DNA from 4 places in the Vibrio sp. PNB23_22_6 genome. Region 1 is predicted to be linked to each of the others. Evidence: predicted binding sites of a transcription regulator. Region 1 holds the regulator's gene; each other region holds the start of a gene.
What was found. The regulator PurR, encoded in region 1, represses purine synthesis genes. The targets are predictions, from matches to a motif close to TNANGNAAACGTTTNCNTNA.

Region 1 (7,848 bases):
TTGCTTTTGCCAGATTCTCTGACATGTATTCATTAGTATCGGTCGATGACATTCGCTTGTACCTTTGCCCCAAATTCGTTGATTGCTTTCCAGTCTGGTTGAACGGCTTGATAGTCCGATTCCGAGTAACCCAGACGAACCGCCTGATCGACAACAATTCGGGCTAAATCAAAGTGATGAGTTCTTGGGTGTTGCGCGAGGTAGTCTCGCAAAACCACACTCAAATCGATTGGTGCGCCTTGGTCTTTATGCGCTTTCAGCATGTTACCAATACGCTCTGACAACTCATCATTGACTTGTTGAAACTCTTCGTATTCCACTTCCATCGGAACTTGGCCTGTTACCTCGTCATCACGTAGCACCAGAGCTTCATCACGAAGATCGGAAAGCCTTTCTGCATCTGCAAAAGTCAGATACCAAGGCATATCAAAGTAATCTTTTATTGATTGACGCAGACGCGAACTGAACGCACGGTTCTTATCCATATCAATCGCGGTACGGATGAACTTGTGTACGTGTCGGTCGTAACCAATCCAAAGGTCGATCGCCTGTTGGCCCCAGCTGGTGATTCGATCTAGCTTCATTTGTAGGCTAAATAGGGCCTCTTCAATAAACTCCAGCTCAGGATCACCATAGACAATTTCTTGGATGTCGAGGATCTGAGTTTGCAGTTCATCACTGGCGGCTTGCAGCGTATCTTGAAGTTCACGCAGCGTGCTGGAAGTTTCAGACAGTAGTGCTTCACAGTTGTTGATTGCTTCACGCCAGTCTTTGTTCAGCAGATCCGCTATCTGTAGCTTCACAGATTGCTGCTGTTCATCCATCACACGTTGGTTAAGATCAATTTGATCGAAAATTTCGCCTACAGAGTATTTCAATACGCCGTAGACATTTTTTTGCCAATGGCCTGGCGTACCGCCTTTCTGTGCTGCTTCAATCGCTTTCGCCATTTCATCCGCTACCATCGACAGCTGAATGGAAAGACGCAGTTTCGAGAACTCACGATGACGCACATAGTAGTCAGTGATGCCTATCGCTAATGGCGACAAGCGGTAAATACTGGCTCCGTCAGTGAGTTCACTGACGAAACGGCTAATAAGGCGCTGCTTAACCATCTCGTTGATGGCATTATTTGCACGGAAAGCCGAGGCTTCACCGGTTTCATCAAAAAGTCGAGTGACGATGGCAAATGCGTCGTGCAATTCACCTTCACCCAATTCTTCATCGAACCTTTCATTACTCAATACGGCGATGGCAATCAAAAACGCCAATCGCTCAGTGGTCAGGTTCAACGAGAAATCGTGCTGCTTTACCCAGCCAACCAACTCATCGATTGGTTGCTCTGCAGCATTGAGAGTCATCTCACTCATTGTTATTCCTGTTTATCGTTCTTCTTAGCCCACACGTGAATATAGCGGCCTAATGAGAGGTATGGCTCTTGTCGACAAAGTTGTTTTTCTAGCGCCAACACATCTTCAAACTCGTAATCGCCCATGTATTGCATATTGCCTATGTAATCACTGAATGAACGAATACCAGACTTTCCACAAATGCTAAAACCAGAGTCTTCTATCCATTGATAGACATCCTCAGGCTTTAGACCTTTCTGTGGCTGTAATTTAAATCTCTTCCGATGGGGCATGCCGTCTAATACATGTGGAATATTACCGCATACCACATTTTTATAGACTAAGCCGTGGTGGTTATAGAACATTACCGAAGCAATGCCTCCCGGTTTTACTTGTTCCAATACTGTTTCGAGAGCGGCTTTAGGATCAACCAACCACTCCATCACTGCATGGAACATAACAAGATCCACCTGCGCTTCCATATGCTCGCCAATGGACTGGACAGGTGAATGAATCAGGCGATACTGCTCAAGCAAACCATTTTTTTCAATATCCTGTTTCGCTAGTTGCAGCATTTCCGAAGATAGATCACATAAAGCAACGTGATGTCCGAGCTTAGCAAGCTTTTGCGACATTTGTGCCAACCCACCGCCTGCATCAAGTACATCAAGAGCTTGCTGGTCAGCGCCTAATTCACTTAGAATCTGTAGAAAATCTTCCCATACAATGATTTGCCGGATCTCCCCTTTATCGGAGCCGTAAATATTTTTTGCAAATTTGTGGGCGATATCGTCGAAATTGCGGTCTTCTGTCACTTCTGCTGAGTTATCATAACGGATTGTGCCGCTATTCTGGCACAAGGAAAGCAGGAATAAAGAGGGTCAACCTCATTTTTATTATCAATTGATGTTTTTTCGGACTATTTATGTATGTTTGAGCTGAAAAAAGTAGTGACCGCTCTGGTCATGCCCTTGCCCGCACTGCTACTGATAGGGTTATTAGGTCTTGCGCTTATCAGTTTTACCACCAAACGCAAAACAGGATGTTTTGTTGTTCTCCTCTCTTTTGTCGGTATTTTCCTAGCGGCCTTCCAACCACTATCAACGAAACTCTTGATGCCATTAGAGCGAGAGTATAAAGCGTTTTTACCGTCATCTGAAACCGTAGACTACGTTATGGTATTAGGTAATAACCATGTCGTCGATGATGAGATCCCACCCACTTCTCAATTAAGTCGTACCGCGCTGATGCGTTTAACTGAAGGTATCCGTATTTTGCGTATGTACCCAGGAGCAAAGCTGATTCTGTCTGGTTACGCTGGCGGGTCTGAGATAAGTCACGCCCGTATGATGGCCAACGTTGCTCTGGCACTCGGTGTGGCTAAACCTGATATCATTTTATTAGAGGACGCAAAAGACACCTGGGAAGAAGCGCGACAAGCGGCTGCGTTTGTGAAACAGAAAGAAGTGGTTTTAGTGACCTCTGCTAGCCACATGAAACGGGCTCTGTATGAGTTCAATGCGGCAGGAATCAAGCCAACCCCAGCCGCTACGAACTATCTTGCTATCGATGAAATTCATCAACCTTGGCATAAATACTCACCAAAAGCACAATACTTGGAACAAACTGAAATTTATTGGCATGAATACCTTGGTGGTTTATGGCAAAAACTGCGTGACACAGTTGGGCAAACCCCAATGGTTGCAAGCCAATAAATCGAGTAAGTAAGAATCACAAGATAGAAAAAAGGAGAGCCCATGCTCTCCTTTTTCTTTACGACTTAGCTTAGTCACCTGCAAACATGTAGCCTTCACCATGGACGGTCACAAAAATTTGTGGGTTCTTCGGATCAAACTCCATCTTAGCGCGCATACGTCGAATTAATACATCGATAGTACGATCATTTGGCGCATCCACTCGGTGGCTGATCATATTCAAAATACGTTCTCGGCTTAATACCTGATTTGGATATGAAGACAAGGCAACCAAAAGCTCATATTCAGCTTTGGTCAGTTTCACTGGCTCACCGTTGCGACTTAGCGCACGACGCTGGATGTCAAATGTCCACTCGCCAAAACGTACAATGTGTTCTTCATTGCTTTCTTTTTCTGCTTTTTGAGAGCCATTGCGAGCAGCAGAGATGCGCCACAATAAGTTCTTAACTCGAACCAATAATTCCCTTAGTTCAAAAGGCTTTGTCACATAATCGTCTGCGCCCATTTCTAGGCCAACGATTTTGTCAATGCTATCCGTGCGTCCTGTCACTAATATGATGCCGATGTCTGACTGGCTGCGTAATTCACGCGTAAGCATAAGACCATCTTCACCGGGCAAGTTAATATCCAACATGATAAGATCAACGTCACCATCTTGAAGCACCTCGCGCATTTCTGCGCCACTTTCTGCTTCACTGACTTTGTAACCTTCATTTTGGAAATAGCCCGCAAGCTTACTGCGAGTTACAACATCATCTTCTACGACCAATACGTGATAGCTCATTTACACCACTTTCTGTCTTCTTTATATTCCAAGACGTATTCTATTCATAACTAGTAACATTTCTAGTCATAGATACATAAAAAAGCAAGATTTTGCGATTTTATTGATTCAAAGCAAGCTTATTTGTAGCCATTAACAAAAGAGCATATTCTTCCACAAGGCATCATAATTATAGTTACTGCTATTCATTTTAATTGTTTACACTTAAGGAAATATTCTCAAGTGACTTCAAGATGCCGTTTTAAGAGCATCATTCAGGAGCAAAAAATGCAAGAAGTGAAAGCTTTTAATGAAAAACGTGCCGAAATTTACTGGTGGTTTTCTAGCCTGTTCGCCAAAGAACTGACCGAAAAAGAACTAGAGACTTATCATAGTGTTGAAATTCGAAGCTTTTTAGCTGGTTTAGGTGAAAATAAATCCCTTAAACCAGCCGTAGACTCGCTTGTGGACGCTTTAAACCGCTTACAAGATCGTGAAGATGCCCAATTAGAACTTGCCGCAGACTTTTGTGAACTTTTCCTTAAAACAGAAAAACATGGCGCCCTTCCATACGCATCGATGTATATTGGTAAATCTGGACTGTTAAACGACAAGCCAGCAGAAGAAATGGAAAAACTGATGGCCGATTTTGGTGTTCAAGTGGACGTAAATCTCAAAGAGCCCGCAGACCATTTAGCCGTTGAGTTAGACTTTTTGGGTAACATGATCATCCGCTCTAACGAACTCGAGCAAGAAAAGCATATGGAAGAAGCATTCACCAAACAGAACGATTTCATTCAGCAACAGCTGTTAACTTGGTTACCGCCATTTGCTGCCAAGTGTAAACAATTCGATGAATTTGGCTTCTATGTTAGCGTTGCACAACTATTAATTGCATTTTGTAAACTGGACAGCAATTACCTTCTTGGTGAATAATTGCCGTCTATTTTGGGGAGTTCAGAGCTCCTTATTTGTTCGTTCAGTTTTAGTCTGGCGTAGAAAAGCCTTTTCATTTCGCAGTTAAAATGTGACTTGAAATACACAAAACCACAGCTGAAAACATTGCCAGCGTGCTCGCATCAGTCTAAAATGTGAACGCAAACGATTAAATATGATTTATATGTAAACCGCTGAAATATAGCGGTTTTTGTGTTTTATTAACATCATTGCTGATCCATTCCTTATTGTAACTAAAAGGAATAATACTCTCAGCAACGAATGTTGCTACAAACCTTTATTATACCGATTTCGGAACAACCACTGCCTGAACTATTGAGTACTACTTTCCTCATAACACTCGGTTTGCGCAGATACTAAGCGTAAGGTTGTATTCACTACGGTATTAAGTAGCTCGATACAGGACATCATTTATGGCCACTATAAAAGACGTTGCTCGCTTAGCCGGCGTTTCTACCACAACAGTTTCGCACGTAATTAATAAAACGCGCTTTGTTGCAGAAACAACCCAAGAAAAAGTAATGAAAGCAGTTGATGAACTAAATTACGCGCCAAGTGCTGTTGCCCGCAGCTTAAAGTGTAACTCAACCCGTACTATCGGCATGTTGGTAACACAATCAACAAACCTATTCTTCTCTGAAGTTATTGACGGTGTTGAAAGCTACTGTTACCGCCAAGGATACACACTGATCCTATGTAATACTGGTGGTATCTATGAGAAGCAACGTGACTATATTCGAATGCTGGCAGAAAAGCGTGTTGATGGCATTTTAGTGATGTGCTCGGATTTAACCGAAGAGCTACAAGAAATGCTGGATCGCCATGCTGATATACCAAAAGTTGTCATGGACTGGGGCCCAGAAAGCTCAAAGGCGGATAAGATCATCGACAACTCTGAAGAAGGTGGTTACCTAGCAACGAAGTTCCTGATTGACAATGGTCACACCGATATTGCATGCCTAAGCGGTCACTTTGATAAAGCAGCATGTAAAGAGCGTATTTCTGGTTTTCGACGTGCAATGGCTGAAGCAAAGCTACCAGTAAACGAAGAGTTAATTCTCGAAGGTAACTTCGAGTGTGATACGGCAGTACTTGCTGCAGACAACATTACGGCAATGGATAAACGCCCTACTGCGGTATTCTGTTTTAACGATACCATGGCATTAGGCTTAATGAGCCGTCTACAACAAAATGGCATAAAAATCCCTGATGATATCTCAGTGATTGGCTATGACAATATTGAGCTTGCGGAGTTCTTCTCGCCTCCTCTAACGACTATTCACCAACCAAAAAGACGTGTTGGTAAGAATGCGTTCGAGATTTTACTAGAGCGAATCAAAGACAAAGAACACGAAAAACGCATTTTTGAAATGCAGCCTGAGATTGTGGTTCGTAACACCGTTAAGAAATTGAACTAACTCCCCCTCAAGTTTATAAAGCGCTCTTCGGAGTGCTTTTTTTATTTCGTAAAATGAAATTTTTTAAGCATTTCACATTACTTATATAATCAAAAGCTAAGATAAATTGCTGTTTTAACTAACTTGTTGCCCATTTCCTACATCAAGCTTTTGTATGGCAAGTAGACATTTCAAAATATGAAATTAGACACATTAAGATGGCACCATTAGTTGAATAGAGATCACACTTTAGTGTTTGGAACGTGATGTTAATGCAATATACGAAGTATTCTCCTCTTGTCACGCACAGGGCAAACCATTCGAAAGGATGGGACGCAAAGCCTCCGGCCTTAACCACTAAATATAGTGAAAGGTAGCGGGGTTACCGATGGCAAATATGCATTAAGTGAGTTTACCCTTTAATGACATTGTGTCTGCATGCATTTGCTAATCTCTCGGACCTGATTTTTGGTGGCGTAATATTAATTACACCGAGATAACACACCATGGATAAACCGATACTCAAAGACTCAATGAAGCTGTTTGAGGCACTTGGTACGATCAAGTCGCGCTCAATGTTTGGTGGCTTCGGGCTTTTCGCTGATGAAACGATGTTTGCACTCGTTGTGAACAATCAACTTCATATTCGAGGAGACCAAAAAACTTCATCTGACTTCGAGACTCAAGGATTAAAACCGTACGTCTACAAGAAACGTGGATTCCCCGTAGTGACGAAATACTATGCTATTTCTGATGATTTGTGGGAATCGACTGACCGCTTGATTGATGTTGCTAAGCTATCTCTAGAGACGGCTAAGCAAGAAAAAAAGCAACAAGCGAGCACTAAGCCAAACCGTTTGAAAGATCTTCCTAATCTACGCTTAGCGACTGAACGCATGCTAAAGAAAGCAGGCATCGATTCCGTCGAAGAGCTAGAAGATGAAGGTGCCTTAAATGCTTACAAAGCAATTCAAGATACGCATACCTCTACGGTAAGTATTGAGTTGCTGTGGGCGTTAGAAGGGGCAATCAACGGTACGCATTGGAGCGTTGTGCCTCAGTCTCGTAGAGAAGAGTTGATGTTCGCGCTTTCATAACGCGCGATTCAGCATGACATTGAGTAAAAACCGCAGTTTTGATACTGCGGTTTTTTTTTGAAATTTTTTCTTCTTCCATTCTGTCTTATTATCTAAGCTGCGAAATGGAGTAACGACAATGAATAAAAAACTGATTTTAGGTCTGTTCCTACTTGCGACGGTCATCTTTCTAGGGGTGAGCTTCAGCCAATATTTAACGTTAGAAAACGCAAAAGCACAGCAAGAGGCTTTGAATACGTTTATTAACCAGAACTTCGCTTTCGCTGCAGCGACGTATTTCTTTGCCTACATCGCAATTACGGCGTTCTCGATCCCTGGCGCCGCTGTTGTTACTCTGCTTGGTGCTGCTCTATTCGGTTTCTGGGCTAGCTTATTACTGGTTTCTTTTGCCAGCACCATAGGTGCTACCATCGCCTTCTTAAGTAGCCGCTATCTATTGCGTGAGTGGGTGCAAAGTAAGTTTGGCAATAAGCTAAGTGCTATTAACCATGGTGTTGAAAAAGACGGGGCATTTTACCTATTTTCACTGCGCCTCATTCCCGTGTTCCCCTTTTTCTTAATCAATCTACT
Region 2 (7,848 bases), on a different contig from region 1:
TCAGCGACTTGGTCCGATACTTCTAATGTATTTAGTAGATTTGTTAGCAGGCTAGACGCACCAAAACGGTAGTGACGAGCATCAACCCAATTGTCACCTAGGATTTCATCAGCCATTGCTAGGTATGCAGCCGCATCTTCAGCCGTACGCACACCACCTGCTGGTTTGAAACCAACTGTCTCAGCAACACCCATGTCACGAATAACTTCAAGCATCATGCGTGCGTATTCTGGTGTTGCGTTAACTGGCACTTTACCCGTTGAAGTTTTAATGAAGTCAGCACCTGCTTCGATACAGATTTGAGATGCTTTCTTGATTAGCGCTTCTTCTTTTAATTCACCCGTTTCGATGATCACTTTAAGAAGGATGTCACCACAAGCTTCTTTACATTGCTTAACAAGTTCAAAGCCCACTTTCTCATCACCAGCCATTAGAGCGCGGTATGGGAAAACCACGTCTACTTCGTCTGCACCGTAAGCAACTGCCGCTTTTGTTTCAGCCACTGCGATTTCAATATCGTCGTTACCGTGTGGGAAGTTGGTTACTGTCGCAATGCGAACGTCTGGCGTGCCTTGCTCACGAAGTGTCTTCTTAGCAATAGGAATAAAGCGAGGGTAAATACAGATTGCAGCTGTGTTACCTACTGCTGATTTCGCATCATGACATAATGCGATCACTTTTGCATCAGTGTCATCATCATTCAGCGTCGTTAGGTCCATTAGTTTAAGTGCACGTAGTGCTGCTGCTTTTAAATCGCTCATTTCTATCTCCGATCAATATTCAAAAAATTCACTGCTTAACCTCATATCAACTATCTAACTATAATCAAGAAGAAGACAGTGTGTAAAAATTTGGCTAATCAGTCTATTAATGAACGGACTTGGTTCCCTGAAGACTCGGCATAGTCAGCGAAAAATTCATATGCCAATTGCTATCCTTGTCACCGCACAGTACCAGTTTGGCCTATGGCACAACAATCTATGATTGCGGTGTCTTTAATATCACATCACAAAGAAAAACGCTTGTAAGATGTAACATGAAGGGCAATTCATTTGCCCATTGAGTATGTACTATTCACTCAGTGATTATTTGATAATCATAACCACGACTTTGTAATTACTACATTATAGAGTTTCACCGCAAAACTGTAGCACCAAATAGAGCGCAAACGGTTTGTATCTCAAAATTTTCCAACCCCTATTCCACCGACTGCGTAAGCGACTCTCGTCGTCCTACATGCGGTTAAATTTTTTTGGGCCAAAAACGAAAAATGCCCCGCAGCAATTTCTTGCTACAGGGCATGATTTAAAACGGCGTCTATATATTAAGAACCGATTCTAATTAAAGTGCTGCAAGGCTAAGGCAGAAGCCTGCAATCGTCGCTGCCATTAGGTTAGACAACGTACCAGCAAGAACGGCTTTAATACCCATGCGAGCGATATCGCTGCGACGGTTTGGTGCAAGGCTACCTAGACCACCAAGTAGGATCGCGATAGAAGAAAGGTTCGCGAAGCCACATAGTGCGAATGAGATGATAGCCGTTGTCTTCTCAGACATTACTTCACCCGTTGCCGCAACCACTTGAGCGCCTTCACCTAGGTAAGGAGTGAAGTTCAAGTACGCAACGAATTCGTTGATAACGAGTTTCTGACCGATGAATGAACCAGCAACAACTGCTTCGTCCCATGGAACACCGATTAGGAATGCTAGTGGAGAGAACGCGTAACCTAGGATTAGCTCTAGAGTGAGTTCAGGCATACCGAACCAACCACCAATGCCACCTAGCATACCGTTGATAAGAGCAATCAGACCAACGAAAGCGATTAGCATTGCACCTACGTTTAGCGCAAGTTGTAGACCAGAAGCCGCACCGCCTGCTGCTGCGTCGATTACGTTAGCTGGTTTATCATCGCCACCGTCCATTGCTTCTTCGAAATCTTCGCGAGGCTTGTCAGTCTCTGGGTGAAGAATCTTAGCGAACAGTAGACCACCTGGTGCTGCCATGAATGATGCTGCTACTAGGTATTCTAGTGGAACACCCATTGATGCGTAACCTGCTAGTACACCACCAGCAACAGAGGCTAGACCACCACACATTACTGCGAATAGCTCAGATTGAGTCATTTTTGGAACGAATGGGCGAACAACTAGCGGTGCTTCAGTTTGACCTACGAAAATGTTAGCAGCCGCTGACATTGATTCCGCACGAGAAGTACCGAGCGCTTTTTGTAGTGCACCACCAAGAATCTTGATAACCCACTGCATTGCGCCAATGTAGTAAAGAACAGAAATCAGTGCTGAGAAGAAGATCAGAGTAGGAAGAACGCGGAATGCGAAGATGAAACCGCCGCCACCGAACACTTCGAACATCTTGTCAGAAACAAGACCACCGAATAGGAATGATGAACCATTGTTACCGTAGTTGATAACGTTAGAAACACCAGTAGAGAAACCGTTTAGTAGATCACGGCCCCAAGGTACATAAAGAACAAATGCACCTAATGCGAATTGGATAGCAAATGCGCCACCCACAGTTCTTAGATTGATAGCTTTACGGTTATTAGAAAATGCAAATGCAATAGCAAGAAGCACTACCATACCGACTAGGCTCATAAACAGGCTCATAGTTTATGACTTCCTTATAAGTTATTTATTGGCGTGTTACAAAATGGAGCTATAAAGCGGGGGCAATTATACTCATGCAGCATCAATTAAAGTAATGCCACCTTCACACTTTCCTATAAGATTCATCATGGATTCACCCCCATTTGTGAGGCATGTCACAATAGGAAGGAAAACGTTTTCTATTTTAAACAGCATATTTCGATTTTATTCACATATTGAGAATACTGAATTGCTATTTTCCCACATCTGGCACGCAATCGTTTGCCATTGCTGTGAATGCAAAAGCGCAAGTTCATTCAACACATGAATAAGTTTACTTGGGTGGTTGGGCTTCCCTTGATATCCAAGTATGGGCATATCCGGCGCGTCCGTTTCTAAAACCAGATGTTCAAGAGATAGTCTTTGAATCGCGTCGCGCGTTTTGTTCGCTCTTGGGTAAGTAATTGTGCCGCCCACCCCAATGAAAAAGCCTAATCGAACCCATTCCATCGCTTGTTGATAGCTACCAGAAAACGCATGTAACACGCCACCTTTAGGCAGTTTTGCCGTTTTGACCATTTGAACGAGTCGATTGTGCGCTTTACGACAGTGAAGAATAACGGGCAGTTTGAATTTTCGCGCAAGTTCAAACTGCAACTCAAGGGCTCGTTCTTGAAGTGCTACAGGAACATTGATGGAAAAATCTAAACCACACTCACCAATTGCCACACAGTGCTTACCCGCTTGTGACAACTGCCGTTCCAATTCAGCGACGTGTTGATCAAAATCAGGCTGAAGAAAGTAAGGATGAAAACCCAAAGCGTAGTAAAGACCCGGGTATTGGCTGGCTATAGTTTGAATGCGAGACCAATTGCTTGGTCCTACTGAAGGGATCAAGATACGTTCTATACCTTGCTCACGAGCAAGCTCAAACTGATGTGCAAAATCGTCTTGGAACACATCAAAATCGAAGTGACAATGGGTATCAAACAGTTTCATTATTCGGCTTCTCTTGTTCTTCTTTATTAGAAGAAGCGTCATGAGCAGGGTCTGGTTTATACGGTACACAACTGCGCCTTTGATCTGGTGTTAGTCCCATCTCTTTACACCAATCGTCGTAACGTTTGAGTCCTTTCTTAAACCAATTCATTTCACACCTTTCTGTACACCAAATAAAAAGCCGCCGTTAGCTAAGTGTATAGCTAACGGCGGCCTATAATCCAGTGCTCAATGTAGAGCGGCTTAGATGCGATTAGTGCTCACGCGTTGCACGGAAATCGACATCAGGAAAACGTTCTTGAGCAAGGTTCAAGTTAACCATCGTTGGGGCAATGTACGTTAGGTTATCACCGCCATCTAGCGCTAGGTTCGCTTGGTTCTTACGTTGGAACTCATCCAGTTTCTTCGCATCACCACACTCAACCCAACGCGCAGTTGCAACGTTAACCCCTTCATAGATCGCTTCAACGTTGTATTCTGACTTCAAACGAGCCACAACCACGTCAAACTGAAGTACACCGACCGCACCAACGATCAGATCGTTATTTTGTAGCGGACGGAATACCTGTACCGCCCCCTCTTCAGATAACTGAACCAGACCTTTTAGCAGCTGTTTCTGCTTCAATGGATCTTTTAGACGAATACGACGGAACAACTCTGGAGCAAAGTTTGGAATACCAGAGAACTTCAGCGACTCACCTTGAGTGAAAGTGTCACCAATTTGGATTGTACCGTGGTTATGTAGACCGATAATATCACCCGCGTAAGCATTTTCCGCACGTGAGCGGTCACCCGCCATAAAGGTTACCGCGTCAGAAATGCTCACTTGCTTGCCAAGACGAACGTGGTTCATCTTCATACCTTGCGTGTACGTGCCTGATACAATACGCATGAATGCAATACGGTCGCGGTGTTTTGGATCCATGTTTGCCTGAATTTTGAATACGAAACCAGAGAATTTCTCTTCGGTCGCTTCAACATCACGCTCAACCGCTTGACGAGTTTTCGGCGCTGGCGCCCATTCAGTCAGGCCATCTAGCATGTGATCAACACCGAAGTTGCCCAAAGCCGTACCGAAGTAAACTGGCGTTAACTCACCGACAAGGAATGCTTCGTGATCAAACTCAGGGCAAGCGCCCATCACAAGTTCAAGTTCTTCACGAACACTTGCCGCTAGGCTTTCACCTACTTTTTCATCAAGTTCAGGGTTGTCCAGACCTTTGATGATGCGAACTTCTTGGATCTCATGACCATGACCAGATTCGTACAGAATCGTCTCATCACGGTGAATGTGGTAAACACCTTTAAACTCTTTACCACAACCGATTGGCCATGTAATTGGTGCACACATCATGCCCAGTTCGTTTTCTACTTCGTCCAATACTTCCATTGGATCACGAACATCACGGTCAAGTTTGTTCATGAAGGTGACGATTGGTGTATCACGTAGACGCGTCACTTCCATCAGTTTGCGAGTACGATCCTCGACACCTTTCGCTGCATCAATCACCATCAGACATGAGTCAACCGCCGTTAGTGTACGGTACGTATCTTCCGAGAAATCTTCGTGTCCTGGCGTATCCAGTAGGTTTACCAGACAATCATTGTAAGGGAACTGCATCACAGAAGTGGTTACCGAGATACCACGTTCCTTTTCCATTTCCATCCAGTCTGATTTTGCGTGTTGTGCGTTACCACGACCTTTAACCGTGCCGGCTTTTTGGATTGCGTTTCCGAATAACAGTACTTTTTCAGTAATGGTGGTTTTACCCGCATCCGGGTGAGAAATAATAGCGAACGTTCTACGCTTAGAAACTTCGCCTAGAAAAGGTGTATTTGACATGAAAATCGTCTTCTTTGATGTCTATTGCTTACCCGAATCTCGAACAAGCTTTTTTGATTCAATATTACGCGGTATTGTCCCCTATTATTGCGCTAGGGGCAACTTTCCTTGAGGTTTGAGCGACAGTAATTAATAAAAGAACAGGTAGCTCATGATGATTGCATCTTCTTTGCCATTACCGGTTTTAGCTGGGTAATAGTTGTAACGGCGATCCACTTCATTAAAACCGGCTTGCTCATAAATATGAATCGCTGGCAAATTACTTTCACGAACTTCTAGCCAAGCACTCTCTGCTTTGGCTTGCTCACAGTAACCTAGAAATGCGTCAAGCAACTTTTGACCCAATCCTTTGCCTTGCTGGCTCGGTGCAACGGCAATATTAAGTAGCGTCACTTCACCGACAATGTTCTGCCCATAGAAATAACCCACAACCTCGTCGGCGTCGGTCATCACATGATGACATGCACCTCGGCTAGACAAGTCACGAACGATCGATTCTGCCCAAGGGTGAGAATGGGCTTGTTGTTCAATTTGCCATACTTGATCTAAGTGTTCAGCACTCATCGGCGTAATTTCAATCGTCACGCGTTTGCTCCATTAAGAATATGAACAAATCTGCTGCCATAAGGCGCGGCGCTGTTCGTTGTTACCATCAATGTCTTTTAATAGCGGCGAAGTCAGCTGCTTAGCATTAATACTCGTATCGGCTTCACAGCCAGCAAACCACACCCAATCCAACTCATGTTCACCCAATGATGATAAACGCTCTGGCTCTAGATGCAGCGCATCATCAAGTGTGAGCTTGATGCTTTTTAGCACCCGCTCAAACATCAATGCTGTCTCATTTTCTGGACACATTGGTGAAACCAATAGGAGTTTACAAGAACTTTGCAAACGTAACATTGGCACTTGATAGTTTTCCAACCTATCTGGATGGATCAACTCCCATGTGCTGATCCCCATTTCATTTAAATACTGTTTCTCGTTTATTGACATTTTTTGTCACCTAATTGAACGAGGCAATGCTACCAAATAATCGCAGGTAAAGTCAGAGGTGTTATGAAGCTTTTCCAATCAATCCCTATTGCACTGCTAATCTCGGCCACCAGCTTTGTTACCTTTGCTAAGAGCAGCCATGATAACTGGCAACTTATCGATCAAAAACCGTTAACTTCCAAACCGAGACTGATACCGTAGAACCGAACGGTTTATTGAAAAACCGCCAGTTTAGCAAAATCAAAATTAAAATTAAGTGCACTCAGGCAAGGTGAACTTCAAAAACATGAAAATCACCATGACCGATGGTAGCGAGAAAGAACTTAAGACCATGACGAGTACGTTAACCAAAGGCATGTCAACACGAGCTTAGACTCTACCAGGTTCTGAAAATGTCAAACTCAAACGTCTTGGTATGGCATACAATGGTTAGGGCAACATGGTACTCATGTGGCCAGTGTAAGTAAAAAAGCAAAAATCGAAATTTGGGGCAAAAAGCGCGTCCAAGAACAAGAACAAGATTAAATCATTTTTCTTCGTCACTTCATAAAAACAAAGCCCGCTTTTTACAGCGGGCTTTGTCATTCAATCTCAATGATTATAGCTCAGAAAATTCTGGTGCATAATCGATGCGCCCAGAACGTCCATCGCACTGACCTTCCACCAATTCTGCTACGCGGAATGCTCCTTGGGGCACTTCCCATGCGCAGTCAAAGCCCATCTCTTCACCGGCTTTAAAACCTTGACGCGCGTAGTAATCCGGCGCCCCCAATACGACACAAACTGGGTAACCGAAATCACGCAAAAATTCAAAACCTTCCTTAATTAACTCAGAAGCAATGCCTTGGCGACGGTAATCTTCATGTACGCTTAACGGTGCTAGACCTTGCCATGATAAATCTTCGCCGTTCAAAGTTACTGGGCTAAATAGAGCATGCCCGATCACTTCACCATCATCCGTACACGCTACGAGCGACAGAGTAAGCTTGCCATTTTCACGTAAACGCATCACCAAATTGGCTTCGGCCTCCGTCGGAAATGCGTGCTTCAATAGGCCGTCAATCTTGAGAATGTCTGCGGGCGCTTCAGTTCGAATAAGCATTCGTCACTCCGGTTTCTTGTGCTAGCTCTTGAACCCCTTTTTGAACAAAGTCCGCTAGTTGACTCAATGCAACCTGCATCGCTTTTGGCAACTGCTCTAAATCGACACTGTCCATTAAGTTTTTTACTTCCAAACCAAGCTCAGTATCGCCTTCAATAGAAAGGCGGCGTTGAAAGAACAGCGTGTCAGGATCTTCTTTACGGCCAGCAATCAACACCAAATCATTAAGGTGACCACTAAAGCTAACGTCTTCCTGAACTGGTTTCTCCGCAACCACTAACTTTCCGTCCTGGTAGCTGATGTA
Region 3 (7,848 bases), on a different contig from region 1:
AAACCAAGCGCAGGACACAATTCTTCACCTACCGCTTTTACCGCTTCGTATAGACCTGCATCTTCACCTGGGTGGCCGGCTGGGGACATCCAGTTAGCCGACAGTTTAATGCGTTTAATATCACCGATGTCTGTCGCTGCAATGTTAGTGAGTGATTCACCTACCGCGAGACGTGCTGACGCACCGAAGTCTAGCAGTGCCACTGGCGTGCGCTCACCCATCGACATCGCTTCGCCGTGGTAAGTGTCGTAACTTGCTGCAGTGACTGCACAGTTTGCTACTGGCACCTGCCAAGGGCCCACCATTTGGTCGCGAGCAACCAGACCCGTTACCGTGCGGTCACCGATGGTGATAAGGAATGTTTTTTCAGCCACAGTTGGAAGGCGAAGTACGCGATCTACGGCTTCATTAAGTTCGATACCGTCACGAACCATCGCTGGGCTTTCCACTTTGAGTGTTGTCGCTTCGCGGTGCATTTTTGGCGGCTTGCCAAGTAGGATATCCATTGGCATATCGATTGGCGTATTGTCGAAGTGCGAATCTTCAAGCGTTAGGTGACGCTCTTCTGTTGCTACACCCACTACTGCATACGGAGCGCGCTCTCGCTTACAAATTGCTTCAAACGCCGCCATGTTCTCTGGTGCCACTGCAAGTACGTAACGCTCTTGAGATTCGTTACACCAGATTTCTAGAGGGCTCATGCCCGGCTCATCGTTTGGTACATCACGCAGTTGGAATTTACCACCGCGCTCACCATCATCGACAAGCTCTGGTAGTGCGTTAGAGATACCGCCCGCACCTACGTCGTGGATGAATGCGATTGGGTTCTCTTCACCAAGCTGCCAACAACGGTCAATCACTTCTTGACAACGACGTTCCATCTCTGGGTTTTCACGCTGCACTGAAGCGAAATCGAGATCTTCCGCTGATTGACCTGACGCCATTGAAGAAGCAGCACCGCCACCAAGACCGATGTTCATTGCAGGGCCGCCCAGTACGATTAGGCTCGCACCGACTGGGATCTCTTTCTTCTGTACGTGCTCATCTCGGATGTTACCCATGCCACCAGCAATCATGATTGGCTTGTGGTAACCACGAACTTCTTCACCTGCGTGTGAGGTGACTTTTTCTTCGTAAGTACGGAAGTAACCCAGTAGATTTGGGCGACCAAACTCGTTGTTAAACGCCGCACCACCTAATGGACCTTCCAGCATGATGTCTAATGCATTAACGATACGACCAGGCTTACCGAAGTCGGTTTCCCATGGCTGTTCAAAGCCAGGAATGCGTAGGTTAGACGTCGTGAAACCAACCAGACCGGCTTTGGGCTTACCACCGATACCTGTCGCGCCTTCGTCACGAATCTCACCACCAGAACCTGTAGAGGCGCCTGGCCACGGAGAAATTGCGGTTGGGTGGTTGTGCGTTTCTACCTTCATCAAGATGTGTGCATCTTCGTGATGGTAGTTGTATTGACGTGTTTTTGGATCAGGGAAGAAACGACCGACTTTTGAGCCAGCCATGACCGCTGCGTTGTCTTTATAAGCGGAAAGTACGTGGTCAGGTGTCGTTTCAAAGGTATTCTTGATCATCTTAAACAGAGACTTAGGTTGATCAACACCGTCGATCGTCCAATCTGCGTTAAAGATTTTGTGACGACAGTGTTCTGAGTTCGCCTGTGCAAACATCATCAATTCGATGTCGTTCGGGTTACGACCAAGCTTAGTAAAGCTTTCTACCAAGTAATCAATTTCATCTTCGGCTAGCGCCAAACCTAGGGAAACGTTTGCTTCTTCAAGCGCAAGACGACCGCCAGAAAGGATATCAACGTGTGCCACTGGAGCCGGCTCTGCAACCGTAAATAGTGCTGATGCTGCTTCTAGCTCAGTGAACACGACTTCCATCATACGGTCATGGATAAGCGCTTTTACATCAGCGACTTGAGCCTCAGAAAGAGAAGATGATGTTTCGACATAATACGCTGTACCGCGCTCAAGACGTTTTACGCTGTCTAGACCACAGTTAATGGCGATGTCAGTAGATTTAGAAGACCAAGGCGAAATCGTGCCCGGGCGAGGAGTAACAAGAAGTAAAAGACCTTGTGGCTCATGTTCTTCGATCGTTGGGCCGTAAGTCAGCAACTTTTCCAGTTTTTCTAAATCTTGGTCATTAAGATCAGACTTTAGATCCGCAAAGTGCATAAACTCAGCGTAAATGCCCGTTACAGGCAGATCTTGTTCACGACACAGTTCCAGTAGCTTATTAACACGAAACTCAGAAAGAGCTGGGGAGCCACGCAAAATTCTCATGTGCTTAGGTCTCTTATTGCAAGTGATTAAGGTGATATTGGAATAAATTCAGTGGGTTAAAAAACAAAACTTCGAACCTATGCCGATTTCACCTCTTCGTTGCGAGCGCATTATATAGCAATTGTTTTTGTGATGTAACACCAAAAGCAACCGTTTGCGTTTTTTTTATGTCAAATTTGAATTACAGCAGAAATGTCGATAAATCAGACAATGTCGCACTCTATCTGTCTGATTCTCTTTGCCCCACCAGCGCGCTTTGATATAAAGGCACTAGAAATTTATCGAGACGTACCGAATTAATGCAAATAAGTCAGCTCAACCGATTCAAGCGCAGCGCCCTGCTTTTCGCTTCTGTGCTTTTACTTTCTGCCTGCCAGATTGAGTCGGAACCCAAAAATGAATTCGAGCAAATCCAAGAGCGTGGAGTCCTACGTGTTGGCACGCTAAATAATCAACTCTCCTACTATATTGGCCCTGATGGTCCAGCGGGCTTGGACTACGAACTGGCTCGCAAGTTTGCTGAGCAACTCGGTGTAAAACTGGAGATCAAACCCGCATTCCGCCAAGCTGAGCTTTTCCCTGCACTAAAAAAAGGCGATATCGATATCATCGCGACAGGTCTCAACCAAACATCTCAAGCGGTACAACGATTCCGTCCTGGCCCGGCTTACTACTATGTCAGTCAACAAGTGGTGTATAAGAAAGGTCAGCTTCGCCCACGCCATATCCATCAGTTGATCGACTACCAATCGACCAAGGACAACAATTCCGAAGAAGACTCAACCACTGGTGTTGAAACCCTTAAGATTATTGAGCAATCTCAATACGTTCCGACACTTACCTCACTACAGAAAGCACACCCGGATCTGCAATTTGAGATCGTCGGTAATGCCGATACCCGAGACCTACTCAAACAGGTATCCACTGGCGAACTGCGCTTCACCGTCACAGACTCCGTCGAACTGTCCTTAGCGCAACGTTTGTACCCTGATTTGGCGCTCGCGTTTGAACTGACTGAAGACCAACCCGTGTCTTGGTTTACTCGTCGCTCTGAAGATGAAAGCTTGTACGCTATGTTGATCGAGTTTTTCGGCAACATTAAACAATCTGGTGAGCTAGCGACACTAGAAGAGAAGTACATTGGTCATATTGAAGCCTTCGATTACGTCGACACTCGTGCCTTTATTCGTGCTTTGGATAATACTCTGCCGAAATGGGCCCCGCTGTTTCAAAAATACGGTGAAGAGTTTGACTGGCGCTTGATTGCTGCATTGGCATACCAAGAGTCACACTGGAAGCCTAAAGCGAAGTCGCCAACTGGTGTGCGTGGCATGATGATGCTAACCCTACCAACAGCGAAAAGTGTCGGTGTGACCGATCGTCTCGACCCAGAGCAATCGGTACGTGGTGGTGTGGAATACCTGCGTCAGATTGTAAATCGTGTTCCAGATAGCATTAATGAACATGAGAAAATTTGGTTTGCGCTGGCATCTTATAACGTGGGTTACGGCCATATGATGGATGCGCGACGCCTAACCAAGACACAAGGCGGCGATCCCAATGCGTGGGCCGATGTGAAAGAGCGGCTGCCTTTACTTCGTCAAAAACGTTTCTACAGCCAAACTCGTTACGGTTACGCCCGGGGTGACGAAGCACGTAATTATGTCGAGAATATTCGTCGTTACTACCAGTCAATCATTGGCCATGTAAGCCAAAAACCTTCAATTGAAGAAGGCACTGACGACTTGCAAGTGATCCCACCTCTTAATCCTGATCTGTTAATGTCAAGTGCCGTGGATACCTTCGCGGGTCAAGTATCAGGAGCGGAGGAAACAAAAGCAGAGTCCGAAGAAAAGCTCAAATCCGTTCCAGAATAAACCTTTCAAAAATAGCGAGCATTTTGCTCGCTATTTTTTTGTTGAGTCCACGATAGAAACTTTCTAGAATTCGACCTTTCGAGCTCATTTCCCCTGTATAACTATTTAGCCATAGTACTAAATACCGGAATGAGAAGCTCAATTGGTCACCCTCTACCCGCTCTGACGTCACCCTCATCCATGTGCGTGCATCACAAGAATGTCATCTATTGGTCATGAATCGGGCGCTGCGTAATGTGAGTGTCGGAGAGTGTGTTCGTTGTCTGTAAGAGGTTCTGGTTATGAGAAAACGCAGAGTTCTGTCAAAACGTTTAAATAAGACCGTGGCGGCAAACCGCCGTAAGCGCAAGCTCACGTGTATGAAAAAGAAAATCAATGCGCGTACCCGGGTTTTCATTCACCTAGTGAATCTGTGATAACTTGAAGTAAACCTCTATCCGTTAGAGGTTTACTAGCATTCCTTTCTCTATTCATCGTTCAATTGTGGCCCATTCTCCAACGCATTTTGCATTTGTTTCTTTGCTTTGATTTCTTTTCGACGACGTTTAAAAAACGCTTGCAACTGAGTTCGGCACTCTTCTTCCAGTAACCCGCTTTCTACCGTCGCATAATGATAAGCCGCTTGGCTTTCAAACAGGTTCAGTACGGTTCCAGCTGCGCCCGCTTTGAGATCCGGTGCACCATACACCACACGCTTAACTCGACTGTGCAGCAACGCACCCGCACACATAGGGCACGGCTCTAACGTCACGTACAACGTGGTATCAAGTAAGCGATAATTTTGTAACGTCTCACCAGCTTTACGTAATGTCTGAATCTCAGCATGTGCAGTCGCATCATGGGCACAAATAGAACGATTCCAGCCCTCCGCAATGATCTCACCATCTTTAACTAAAACAGCGCCAACAGGTACCTCCCCCTCCGCTTCAGCTTGCTCAGCAAGCGCCATAGCCCGGCGCATAAACAATTCATCTTGAGAAGTAAAAGAAAGGTCAGACAAAGGAACTCCAGAGAAAATAACGATTCATCGAACAAAGATAGTATCACTAACTTCTGTGTTGCTACAGAAGAAGCCATCGTCATTTTCAGGGTGATAAAAGCAAAAAAAGCGCAGGCCCCTCGACCTGCGCTTTTCAATTTGTTGGATAGCAATTACATCGTGTAAGTGTAAGGTGCTTGAATACCTAGAGGAATGCCTAGCATCCAGTAAGCCACTAGGAAAATAGACCAACCAATCAGCATTGCAATCGAGAATGGCATCATTAGAGACGCTAGTGTACCGATACCTGTCGACTTCACGTAACGTTGACAGTAAACCACCACTAGAGGGAAGAATACCATCAGAGGTGAAATGATGTTCGATACAGAGTCACCGACACGGTATGCCGCTTGAGATAGCTCAGGAGAAATACCTACCGCCATTAGCATTGGCACTAGGATTGGACCAATTAGTGCCCACTTCGCTGATGCAGAACCAATTAGCAGGTTCACAGAAGCCGTTAGAAGAATCATACCGATGATAGTCGCTTCACCTGGTAAATTCATCGCTTTCAGACCTTCCGCACCGTATAGCGCTAGCATCGTACCGATGTTTGATTGCGCGAATGCAGATAGGAACTGTGCACAGAAGAACGACATAACAATGTACGCACCCATTGTAGACATGGTATCTGCCATCGCTTTGATGATGTCGTTGCTTGTCTTAAACGTACCAGAAACTTTACCGTATACGTAACCTGGAATGATGAATAGGATGAAGATCAACGGAACGATAGATCGCATTACAGGCGCAGAAAACGCAGTGATCTCACCTTCCGGTGAACGCAGTGCAGAGTTTTCTGGGATAAGCGCAACAACAAGTAGTGCGATACCTGCCATCATTGCCCAACCAGCGTAACGGAACGCTTTAGACTCAAGCTCAGTGAAAGTACCTAGATCTGGTGCTTTCTCTGCATCTTCGTCAACTGGCGTATTCGCTAGACGAGGTTCGATGATTTTTTCTGTTACGTACCAACCGATAGCAACGATGATTACTGAAGATAGACCTGTAAAGAAGATGTTTGCTAGTGGGTTGACTACGTACTCAGGATCAAGAATCTGTGCCGCTGTTTGTGTAAAACCTGCAAGTAGCGGATCGATACCTGAAGGGATGAAGTTTGCAGAGAACCCCCCTGATACACCTGCGAACGCTGCTGCGATACCCGCTAGAGGGTGACGACCTGCTGCGTGGAAGATAATACCACCTAGAGGAATAACCAGAACGTAGCCCGCATCCGCCGCCGTGTGCGATACGATTGCGACAAGAATTAGCATTGGAGTAAGAAGTTTTGCTGGTGTGAAGTTCAGCATCTTCTTAAGACCTGTGGTGATGAAGCCAGAAGAATCGGCAACACCAACACCGAGCATCGCTACAAGAACGATACCTAGTGGCGCAAAGCCAGTGAACGTCGTCACCATGTTAGCAAGGAAATTTGCTAGAGCTTCACCGGTTAGAAGGTTAGTGATAGTAAGAGCTTCGCCAGTTCGAGGGTTTAAAAGGTCGAAAGAAACATTCGACAAAAGTGCAGACGCAGCCCAAGTAATGATTAGTGCCCAGAAGAACAGAATCGCAGGATCAGGGATTTTGTTACCTGCTCGCTCGATAAAGTTCAGGAAACGGTCCATCCCGCTCGGCTTTGGTGACGGTGTTTTATTGACAGCTTGGTTACTCATGGTAACTCCATTATGAATGATGTTGGTGCCATGGCCTATTTGAATAATTATAACGGCCTATTTTCAACTGGGCATTTTATTCAATCATGACAAAGAAAGCACAAGGTTCTACGATTTTTTCCATATTTGGAGACATATTTTGCAAAAACGCCATATCAATTAAACATAAAAAATACAGTAGCACACCATCAAAATTAACAGTTCGCAAACCCATTATTAACCAGTACATTTATCGATAAAAATCACCAATGATTACGACAAAAATCATTTACTAACCAGTCATTCCCTCAGGTTAGTTTATAAATTCACTGTATCGAGAGATCATTGTTTTCAATTCAACCGATTGCGTCTCTCCCGTTCGGTCTTGCCAGCTTGATGTGATGGTAATGGTTTTTAACGAGCCTGAGACTGTCGCCGCAGGCACATCCCATTGCACAGTATAGCTACCAATAACAGAAGATCCTGTCGAGATGGAAGCAAAACTAGCGGTAGAAATCGTTGAGAGCGCAGCGGATGCCCCGCGGGTACGAAACCACTCAAGTTGATTTTCCGCTAAACGCAACGCCTCCATACTTTGGATGGCATAATCAGACTTGCGTTCCATGTAAATTTGCAATTTCGTTAACCCCAAAGCCCCAACGCCAAGCAGAAGAAAAGAAATCAATATTTCGATTAGGCTAAAGCCCTGCTGTTTGGAGATCATTCCAAGATCCCTTTTTCCATTGAACTTTCTTGTGATCATTTGGTACAGATGCCGAATCAAACTCTAGATTAACCGCCGCGCCAAAAACACTTAAGCCTCCTACGGTATCAAAAACATATCCGCCAACCGGTTTAAATGATCCTCCAGAAAAAAATGTTAGCTTTGCTTTTTCCGTAGCAGAAAGAATCCCTATGTGGGCAGTACCAGAAACTTCAGATGTCCATCTTGATGTCATATCACCGACCGA
Region 4 (7,848 bases), on a different contig from region 1:
CTTAAAGTGACGTTTGTTGTTTGAGAAAACAATCGTGCCGCCAGAACGCAATAGACGCTTTAAGTTCGTCATTAACTTAATATGGTCACGTTGAACGTCGAACGATGTATCCATACGTTTTGAGTTAGAGAACGTTGGCGGATCGATAAAGATAAGATCGTATTCACCGGCCGCATTCTCTAGCCATTGGAGACAGTCAGCTTGTTCATAATGATGCTGGCGACCAACGCAGCCATTGAGCTTCATGTTGTCTTTTGCCCAGTTAAGGTAGGTGTTTGACATATCGACGGTCGTCGTAGAACGGGCCCCACCCACTGCAGCATGCACTGTCGCACTGCCAGTGTAAGCAAACAAGTTCAAGAAATCTTTTCCTTGCGCCATTTCACCAAGACGACGACGCGTGATTTTATGATCAAGGAAAAGTCCTGTATCAAGATAATCGTGAAGGTTTACGATCAACTTCACGCCATATTCATTCACTTCCAGCGTTTGTGACACTTGACCAAGTTTTTGATATTGGCTGCGACCTTTTTGCTTTTCACGAACTTTAAGTACTACTTTGTTCGCTTCTACGCCCGTCACCTGAATCGTGGCGCGGATAATATCGGTGAGACGGCGTTTCGCTTTCTCTTCCGGAATATTTTTAGGTGCCGCATATTCTTGAATCACGATTTGATCCGCGTATACGTCAATAGCGACATTGTACTCAGGCAAGTCTGCATCATAGATTCGGTAGCAGTCTAACTTCTCTTTACGTGCCCATTTACCAATCTTACCGATATTTTTCTTAAGACGGTTTGAAAAGTCTGGTGCAATTTGAGTACTCGTATCTACGCCCTTCACTTCATCAGCGTTACGTTCTGCAATGCTGTAGTTTTTTTGGTGACACGGTAACGCACCGTTATTCAGTTTAAACTGTTTGTCTGCACGCATACGTAAGCAGCTAAGCAATTCATCTGAGCTAGAGAAAATAGATGCCTTGCACCCACCGAACTCTGCTTTTAACTGACCACCGAAAGCCGTGTATAAGGCGATCAAACCAGGTTCAGTACCAAGGCGCTCACCGTAAGGTGGGTTTGATACGATAACGCCAGCTTCAAAGCCTGCCGGACGAGTAATTGTCGCCGCATCACCTTGCGCAAATTCGATTAGCTCTTCAACACCAGCTCTGCGGGCATTGTCTTGCGCCACTTTCAGAACTCTAGGGTCGTTATCGAAGCCAAAAAACTTAGCGTCAACTTTTTTGACGCCGCGTCGCGCTTGAACATTTGCTTCAGACTTAATCTCTGCCCACGTCTCTGGTTCAAAATCTTCAAGGGATTCAAAACCCCATTGCTTACGCTTAACGCCAGGCGCCATATTTGCTGCCATCATCGCCGCTTCGATAAGGAGCGTACCTGAACCACACATAGGGTCGAGTAAAGGTTGATGACCATCCCAACCACAGCGTAGGATGATAGCTGCCGCTAAAGTTTCACGCAGTGGCGCACGGCCAGACTCTGGGCGGTAGCCACGTTGGTGCAGGCCGCTACCCACCATATCAACACCTAGAATTGCTTTGTCTTTGTGAAGGCGTACGTGAACACGGAGATCTGGAGACTCTTTACTGATGTTCGGACGAGGTAAGCCCTTCTTTTCAAAGCAATCGACGATGCCATCTTTTACCTTCATTGCACCATATTGACTGTTGCGGATTTCTTTGTTTGTACCGTTAAAGTCCACCACAAAGCGCTTAGAACTGTGAAATTGGTTTACCCAGTTAATTGAAGACGTAGACAGATAAAGATCCATATCGTCATTACAGGTAAATTCCGATAAAACACGTACAAATCGAGACGCCAAGCGGCTCCACAAACAGCAGCGATAAATTTGCTCATTCGTTGCTTTAAATTTAACGCCTGCCTGTACTGGTTTTGCGTTTTCAATGCCTAGATTTGTCAGTTCTTCAACAAGCAAGTTTTCCATGCCGTTTGAAGTTACCGCGAGATATTGATTCATAGTGTTCTTTCGCTGATAAAAAATAGCTTTAATTATACCTGACTTTACGATCAATGCCTCGTTTTTAAAGGTATTTTGACTCTGCTAGTACAAATTACCACCAAATCTCTGATCAGTAACTTCCACCAAACCATCATTTATCCTCCGGTTCTACCGTTTTTCCCCAATTAATATTTATCGTACTCAAATGCGAAGTGAATACTTATTTACATGGCTTTTGGTCTATACCAATGATGAATTCATGCTGAAAGTTACTTACATAATTGCGATATAGAGGAATAAATGACGCAAAATTCAGTTCAGCTCTGGGTTATGTTCACAGATTTTGTAGGAAATATTTTACGTAATAGTGACTTAGTTCATGATTACATGAGCATTAATTAACCAGTAATCTGTGTGATGACGCTTCAAAAAAGCAGAGGACGGCATGGGAAAAGTAAAAAAAAATCGACCGGACTGGTCGATTAATGCAAACAAAGGAACGGAACGAAATGAAGTAAATCAAAAGGGAAATTATCCCACCATCGCCATAGGGGCTAATACAAACAGGTGGTTGGCACTGGCCATTCGATCATGCATCACTTTAATTGGTTGTCCAAAGTGTAGTGTCTTATTGTTGCTAAGAAGGAAATCTTCTTGCCCAACATAAATGCAAAGACTGGATGTCTCGCCGGGATCAAGAACGATGAACACACCTTCAGAATATTGATTAGTAAGGAAGACCATATCCCCTTCTTCCGGCTCATGACCACAGGATTGTGCATCAAAAAACCAGCTCTTAGGTTGGACAGGCTTATGAAAACGCTTTGCTGCAACGCAGTAGAGAGTGAGCTCAGCTTGACGGTATTCACTGATGTCGAGACAACGAATCTTTTCGCTGTAGGTTTGAAACGCGCTTGCGTCATCGACAGTAAACTCATTGTTCGAGAAGGCGCAGTTGACCAGCAGTTTACGGCACAGATTGGTTTGGAAAATCATCTCCTCCCCTAAGTCCAGCATTAGACACGCTTTTTGCTCGTCAAAATACCAATTCCATTTGTCGCTAGGTTTAAGCATTATTCCGTTCTCTCGTGACTCGTTAATCAGTGGTAAGAGGTAAGACGCTTAATTACCTACTCATGATTTCAAATTTTACAAATGAACGGATAAAAAAAAAGAGGAAACGCATTCCCCTTTTTTATGTTATAACTATCTACTTCTCAACAAGTTAACTGCGAGTTTTATAGATTCTTAACGATATCACGTACCAGACCAGGGCCATGATATATAAAGCCGGTGTAAACTTGAACTAGTTGAGCACCTGCCATCATTTTTTCTTTCGCTGCGACATATGAGTCAATGCCACCTACGCCGATGATCGGAAGTTTATCACCTAACTCTTCATGAAGTTTGCGAACCACTTCGGTAGAACGTGATTGTACTGGACGGCCACTTAAGCCACCCGCTTCATTCGCATGCTTCATACCTTCAACGATCGTACGATCCAACGTGGTGTTCGTCGCGATGACACCATCAATCTCATTCTTCAACAAAGATTCACAAATCTGACTAATTTCGTCATCAGTCAGATCTGGCGCAATTTTCAGTGCTAGCGGTACATACTTACCATATTTTTCTGCAAGCTCAGATTGTTTTGCTTTTAATTCTGATAGCAATTCGTCTAACGCTTCACCATATTGAAGAGAGCGTAATCCTGGCGTATTTGGTGATGAGATATTCACTGCAATGTAGCCAGCATACTCATACACTTTCTCCATACAAATCAGGTAGTCCTCTGCTCCTTTCTCAATCGGTGTATCTTTATTCTTGCCGATATTGATACCAAGTACACAGTTGAACTTTGCCTTCTTTACATTCTCAACAAGATGATCCACACCCATATTGTTGAAACCCATTCGGTTGATGATACCTTCCGCTTCAACTAGACGGAACAAGCGAGGCTTATCATTACCTGGCTGTGGGCGAGGCGTTACGGTGCCCACTTCGACAAAGCCAAAGCCCATCGCATCAAATGCCTCGATGCATTCGCCATTTTTATCTAAACCAGCAGCTAGACCGACTGGGTTACGAAATGTCAGTCCCATACATTCTACTGGACGGTTTGGTAGCTGTTGTCGATAGAAAAGATCGAGAGGTGTTCCGTTAAAACGCTGGAAATTTTGAATTGCAAGATCATGTGCCTTTTCGGCATCAAGTTGGAAAAAGCCAGTTCTGGCTAGACGGTAAAGCATTGTGCCTCCGAAAGAAAAAAGCCCCGTGTAAACGGGACAATATTATTTACTCTTTTTGCAAGTAATTCAATGAAAATGAATGAATTAAGAAAAATAGTATCTTTACTTTAACAATTTCACATAAAATCAATAGATTAACTATCAATCTCCCCATCAAAATTGGCAACTTATATTAAAAAAGCAAACGGTTTCATCCAATTTTAAACACAACAAACGTGACACTGTCGCTTATTTTGTTTATTTGGAAAACAAAAAAGCCTCGTGTTGACGAGGCTCTTGTAATTTTAATTTACTCTCCTACTCGCTTGCTGAGCAATTTAAGTTAAGGAGAACAAGCTCACGTAGCGCAACAGAGAATTTAGCAAACTCGTGTACGGAACCCACCTTAAATTCATTAAGAATACTCTCCCAGCGATGTAATGAGGATTCATTACTCATGATCCAATCATCGAGAGCTTGCATCACATCAAGATCTGGCGTCGAACATCCACAATTTAAGACTTGCGCAGTTAACTGGCGTTGCTGCCAATCGAGATCTTCTCTAAATGCGGCTCTTGCTAATGCTTGCCAGTTGTTATCCACCGCTTGGCTATTGATTTGTTTCAAGAACCAGTGTAATGACAAACGATCACCTAAGTTAAAGTAAAGTTTCGACGCCTGCTCAACCGTTTTGCCAGTCTCGTTAGCGACAGCTGATATATCAAGTGCAGACTGAAGGCTAGATAGACGAGCAACATGATTTGCAAGCTTCTCTTCTACTCCACACGCCATCCATTTCTGTGCAAGTTCGTTATGCTCCTCAACTTCTGATGCGACCAGCATATCGTCTAATGTTTTAGTGATGGCATGTACATCACCTTTGTACATGGCAACTAACTCCGTCACTGTACTCTTCGCACTACGATTGCGTAATAGCCAACGGGAGATCCGACGCAACGCACGACGAACATAAAACATGATTTCATACTGCGCCGCAGCCGTCGCAACATTATCTAATGCACGTGTCTGCTGGAGTACATCCGCCAATTCGAAGATTTCACGGCTTGCACTGTATGCGTTTGCAATGTCGACAACACTTGCCCCCGTTTCTTCTTGCAAACGAGTGACGAAGTTACAGCCCATCTCATTGACCATTTGGTTCGCAAGTGCGGTAGCTATGATTTCAGCACGTAGTGGATGGTTAGTCATTTGCTGTTTATAGTTACGGCGTAACTCGCTTGGGAAGTATTCGACAAGCTGTTTAGCATGGAATTCATCGTCAGCAATTTCAGCTACCGCAAGTTGCTCTTTAAGAACCATCTTACCGTACGCAACCAAGACGGATAGCTCAGGCCTGGTCAAACCAAGTCCTTGCTTTTCACGCTCAAGCAAAGTTTCATCGTCTGGAATGTACTCTAACCCTCGATCCAAGTAGCCTGCTTTTTCCATGGTATGAATGAAACGTATTTGCTCTTTTACGATACTCACGCCTTGCTGTTCAGTTACAGAGATTGACTCCGCTTGGCGATAGGCATCATCCAATACGATGACACCAACTTCGTCTTCCATCGATTCTAAGATCTGGTTTCGCTGCTTGATAGTCAGGTCACCATTAGAAACGAGGCTGTTCAAGAAGATCTTGATGTTTACTTCGTTATCTGAGCAGTCAACCCCACCAACATTATCAACAAAGTCGGTATTTACACGGCCGCCTTTAGTCGCATATTCGATACGACCAAGTTGTGTCATACCTAAGTTTCCGCCTTCGCCCACGACTTTGGCTTTTAGGTCACGGCCGTCAATTCGTAACACATCGTTCGCACGGTCACCAACTTCCGTATGGGTTTCTGTGGATGCTTTCACATAGGTTCCGATCCCGCCATTCCAAAGTAGATCCACTTCCATTTGCAGAATCATCTTAATCAGATCGTTTGGTGCCAAAGACGCTTTCTTTGTACCTAACATCTTCTGAACTTCCGGTGTCAATGAGATCGACTTCGCGCGACGAGAAAAAATACCACCACCTTGCGAGATCAACGCGGAGTTGTAATCTTCCCAACTTGATCGAGGCAGATTAAACAAGCGATTACGCTCTTCCCAGCTGGTGGCTGAATCAGGATTAGGATCAAGGAAGATGTGCATGTGGTTGAAGGCCGCTTGTAGCCGGATATGCTTAGATAACAGCATACCATTACCAAATACGTCACCAGCCATATCACCAACACCAATCGCAGTGAAGTCAGTCGTCTGACAGTTGATGCCCATTTCGCGGAAGTGGCGTTTCACCGACTCCCAACCACCTTTAGCAGTGATCCCCATTGCTTTGTGGTCGTAACCATTAGAGCCGCCTGATGCAAACGCATCACCTAACCAGAAGTTGTACTCGTCAGAAACCGAGTTTGCTAAATCTGAGAACGTTGCTGTACCTTTGTCTGCTGCGACAACTAAGTATGGATCGTCTTCGTCATGACGCACAACGCTCTTAGGGGGAACCACTTTACCTTCGATGATATTGTCCGATACATCCAGTAGTGCACGAATGAAGCGTTTGTAACAACGTTGGCCTTCAGCAAAGATCTCATCACGGTTGCTTAACGTGTGTTGACGTTTGCAAACGAAGCCACCTTTCGCACCCACAGGAACAATAACGGTGTTCTTAACTTGTTGCGCTTTTACTAGCCCAAGAATCTCGGTACGGAAATCTTCTTGGCGGTCTGACCAACGTAAACCACCACGTGCTACTTTACCACCACGTAGGTGAACACCTTCAATATCCGGTGCATAAACGAAAATCTCAAATGCAGGAACTGGCTGAGGAATCTCTGGAATCTCACTCGGCTTCATCTTCAATGATAGCCAAGGTTTAGGCTGTTTAGCTTCGTCTAACTGATAGTAGTTGGTTCGAAGTGTTGCCGTGATCATTTCCATGTAGCGACGAATAATACGATCATCATCCAAGCTTTCTACACGATCTAACTGTTCCGTAATTTTCTTAATCAGATCATTTTGACCTTTTTCACTTCCCTTGTGCTTCGGGTCAAATCGTTTAGTAAATAGATTTACAAGGCCAGTTGCCAAATCTGGATAATGACTTAATGTGTCTTCAATGTATTGTTGACTGAATGGGAAGCCGACTTGGCGCATGTAGCGAGCGTAAGCACGAAGAATGGATATTTCACGGCCAGATAGAGAGGCACCTAGCACCAAACGGTTGAAGCCATCACTTTCTAGGCTACCATTCCAAATTGCGGCAAAAGCTTGCTGGAAACGGTCACGTGCTTCGCGAAGATCCACGGTTTTTTCACTCTTATGAAGCATCGAAAAATCAAGAATCCAGCACGTTTGTCCATTCGTTTTTTCAATTTCGTACGGTGACTCACCGATCACGCGTAGGCCAAGATTTTCCAACATCGGCATGACATCAGAAAGGTGAATTGGTTCATCGCGATGATAAAGTTTCAAGCGAACCGCTTTGGAATCGACGGACTCTTCTTGGGGGCGATAGAATAACATGCCAAGTTTGTTATCGTCGCTAAGCGCTTCTAGACGTTCAATATCGGCAACCGCTGAACCTGGCATCATATCTTCTTTGTAAGAACGTGGGAATGCGCTCATGTATTCTTTAGAAAGAGGTAGGCCT

Region 2: the regulator PurR is predicted to act here: its motif matches at 2,790-2,809, upstream of ACVA54_RS13480 (NupC/NupG family nucleoside CNT transporter).
Region 3: the regulator PurR is predicted to act here: its motif matches at 2,452-2,471, upstream of purL (phosphoribosylformylglycinamidine synthase).
Region 4: the regulator PurR is predicted to act here: its motif matches at 4,406-4,425, upstream of pyrD (quinone-dependent dihydroorotate dehydrogenase).

The regions. Positions count from the first base shown of each region.
Region 1 is NZ_JBNFXP010000003.1:254,576-262,423, reverse strand. Features, by position in the region: gene mukE (chromosome partition protein MukE) at 1-52, opposite strand, end outside; gene mukF (chromosome partition protein MukF) at 33-1,370, opposite strand; gene cmoM (tRNA uridine 5-oxyacetic acid(34) methyltransferase CmoM) at 1,373-2,164, opposite strand; gene elyC (envelope biogenesis factor ElyC) at 2,279-3,064, shown strand; gene torR (two-component system response regulator TorR) at 3,135-3,848, opposite strand; gene torD (molecular chaperone TorD) at 4,116-4,763, shown strand; gene purR (HTH-type transcriptional repressor PurR) at 5,198-6,202, shown strand; cyclic di-GMP riboswitch class I at 6,482-6,571, shown strand; gene ACVA54_RS04295 (TfoX/Sxy family DNA transformation protein) at 6,688-7,278, shown strand; gene ACVA54_RS04290 (TVP38/TMEM64 family protein) at 7,397-7,848, shown strand, end outside.
Region 2 is NZ_JBNFXP010000016.1:93,575-101,422, forward strand. Features, by position in the region: gene deoC (deoxyribose-phosphate aldolase) at 1-761, opposite strand, end outside; gene ACVA54_RS13480 (NupC/NupG family nucleoside CNT transporter) at 1,342-2,625, opposite strand; gene ACVA54_RS13485 (TatD family hydrolase) at 2,830-3,603, opposite strand; gene ACVA54_RS13490 (DUF5363 family protein) at 3,590-3,754, opposite strand; gene prfC (peptide chain release factor 3) at 3,857-5,446, opposite strand; gene rimI (ribosomal protein S18-alanine N-acetyltransferase) at 5,576-6,031, opposite strand; gene ACVA54_RS13505 (DNA polymerase III subunit psi) at 6,044-6,442, opposite strand; partial or broken gene ACVA54_RS13510 (hypothetical protein) at 6,506-6,967, shown strand; gene ACVA54_RS13515 (GNAT family N-acetyltransferase) at 7,041-7,544, opposite strand; gene ubiT (ubiquinone anaerobic biosynthesis accessory factor UbiT) at 7,528-7,848, opposite strand, start outside.
Region 3 is NZ_JBNFXP010000020.1:65,879-73,726, forward strand. Features, by position in the region: gene purL (phosphoribosylformylglycinamidine synthase) at 1-2,309, opposite strand, end outside; gene mltF (membrane-bound lytic murein transglycosylase MltF) at 2,609-4,186, shown strand; gene tadA (tRNA adenosine(34) deaminase TadA) at 4,653-5,186, opposite strand; gene ACVA54_RS15220 (AbgT family transporter) at 5,339-6,898, opposite strand; gene ACVA54_RS15225 (type IV pilus modification PilV family protein) at 7,191-7,601, opposite strand; gene ACVA54_RS15230 (hypothetical protein) at 7,576-7,848, opposite strand, start outside.
Region 4 is NZ_JBNFXP010000004.1:193,866-201,713, forward strand. Features, by position in the region: gene rlmKL (bifunctional 23S rRNA (guanine(2069)-N(7))-methyltransferase RlmK/23S rRNA (guanine(2445)-N(2))-methyltransferase RlmL) at 1-1,998, opposite strand, end outside; gene ACVA54_RS05475 (cell division protein ZapC) at 2,512-3,054, opposite strand; gene pyrD (quinone-dependent dihydroorotate dehydrogenase) at 3,219-4,229, opposite strand; gene ACVA54_RS05485 (NAD-glutamate dehydrogenase) at 4,527-7,848, opposite strand, start outside.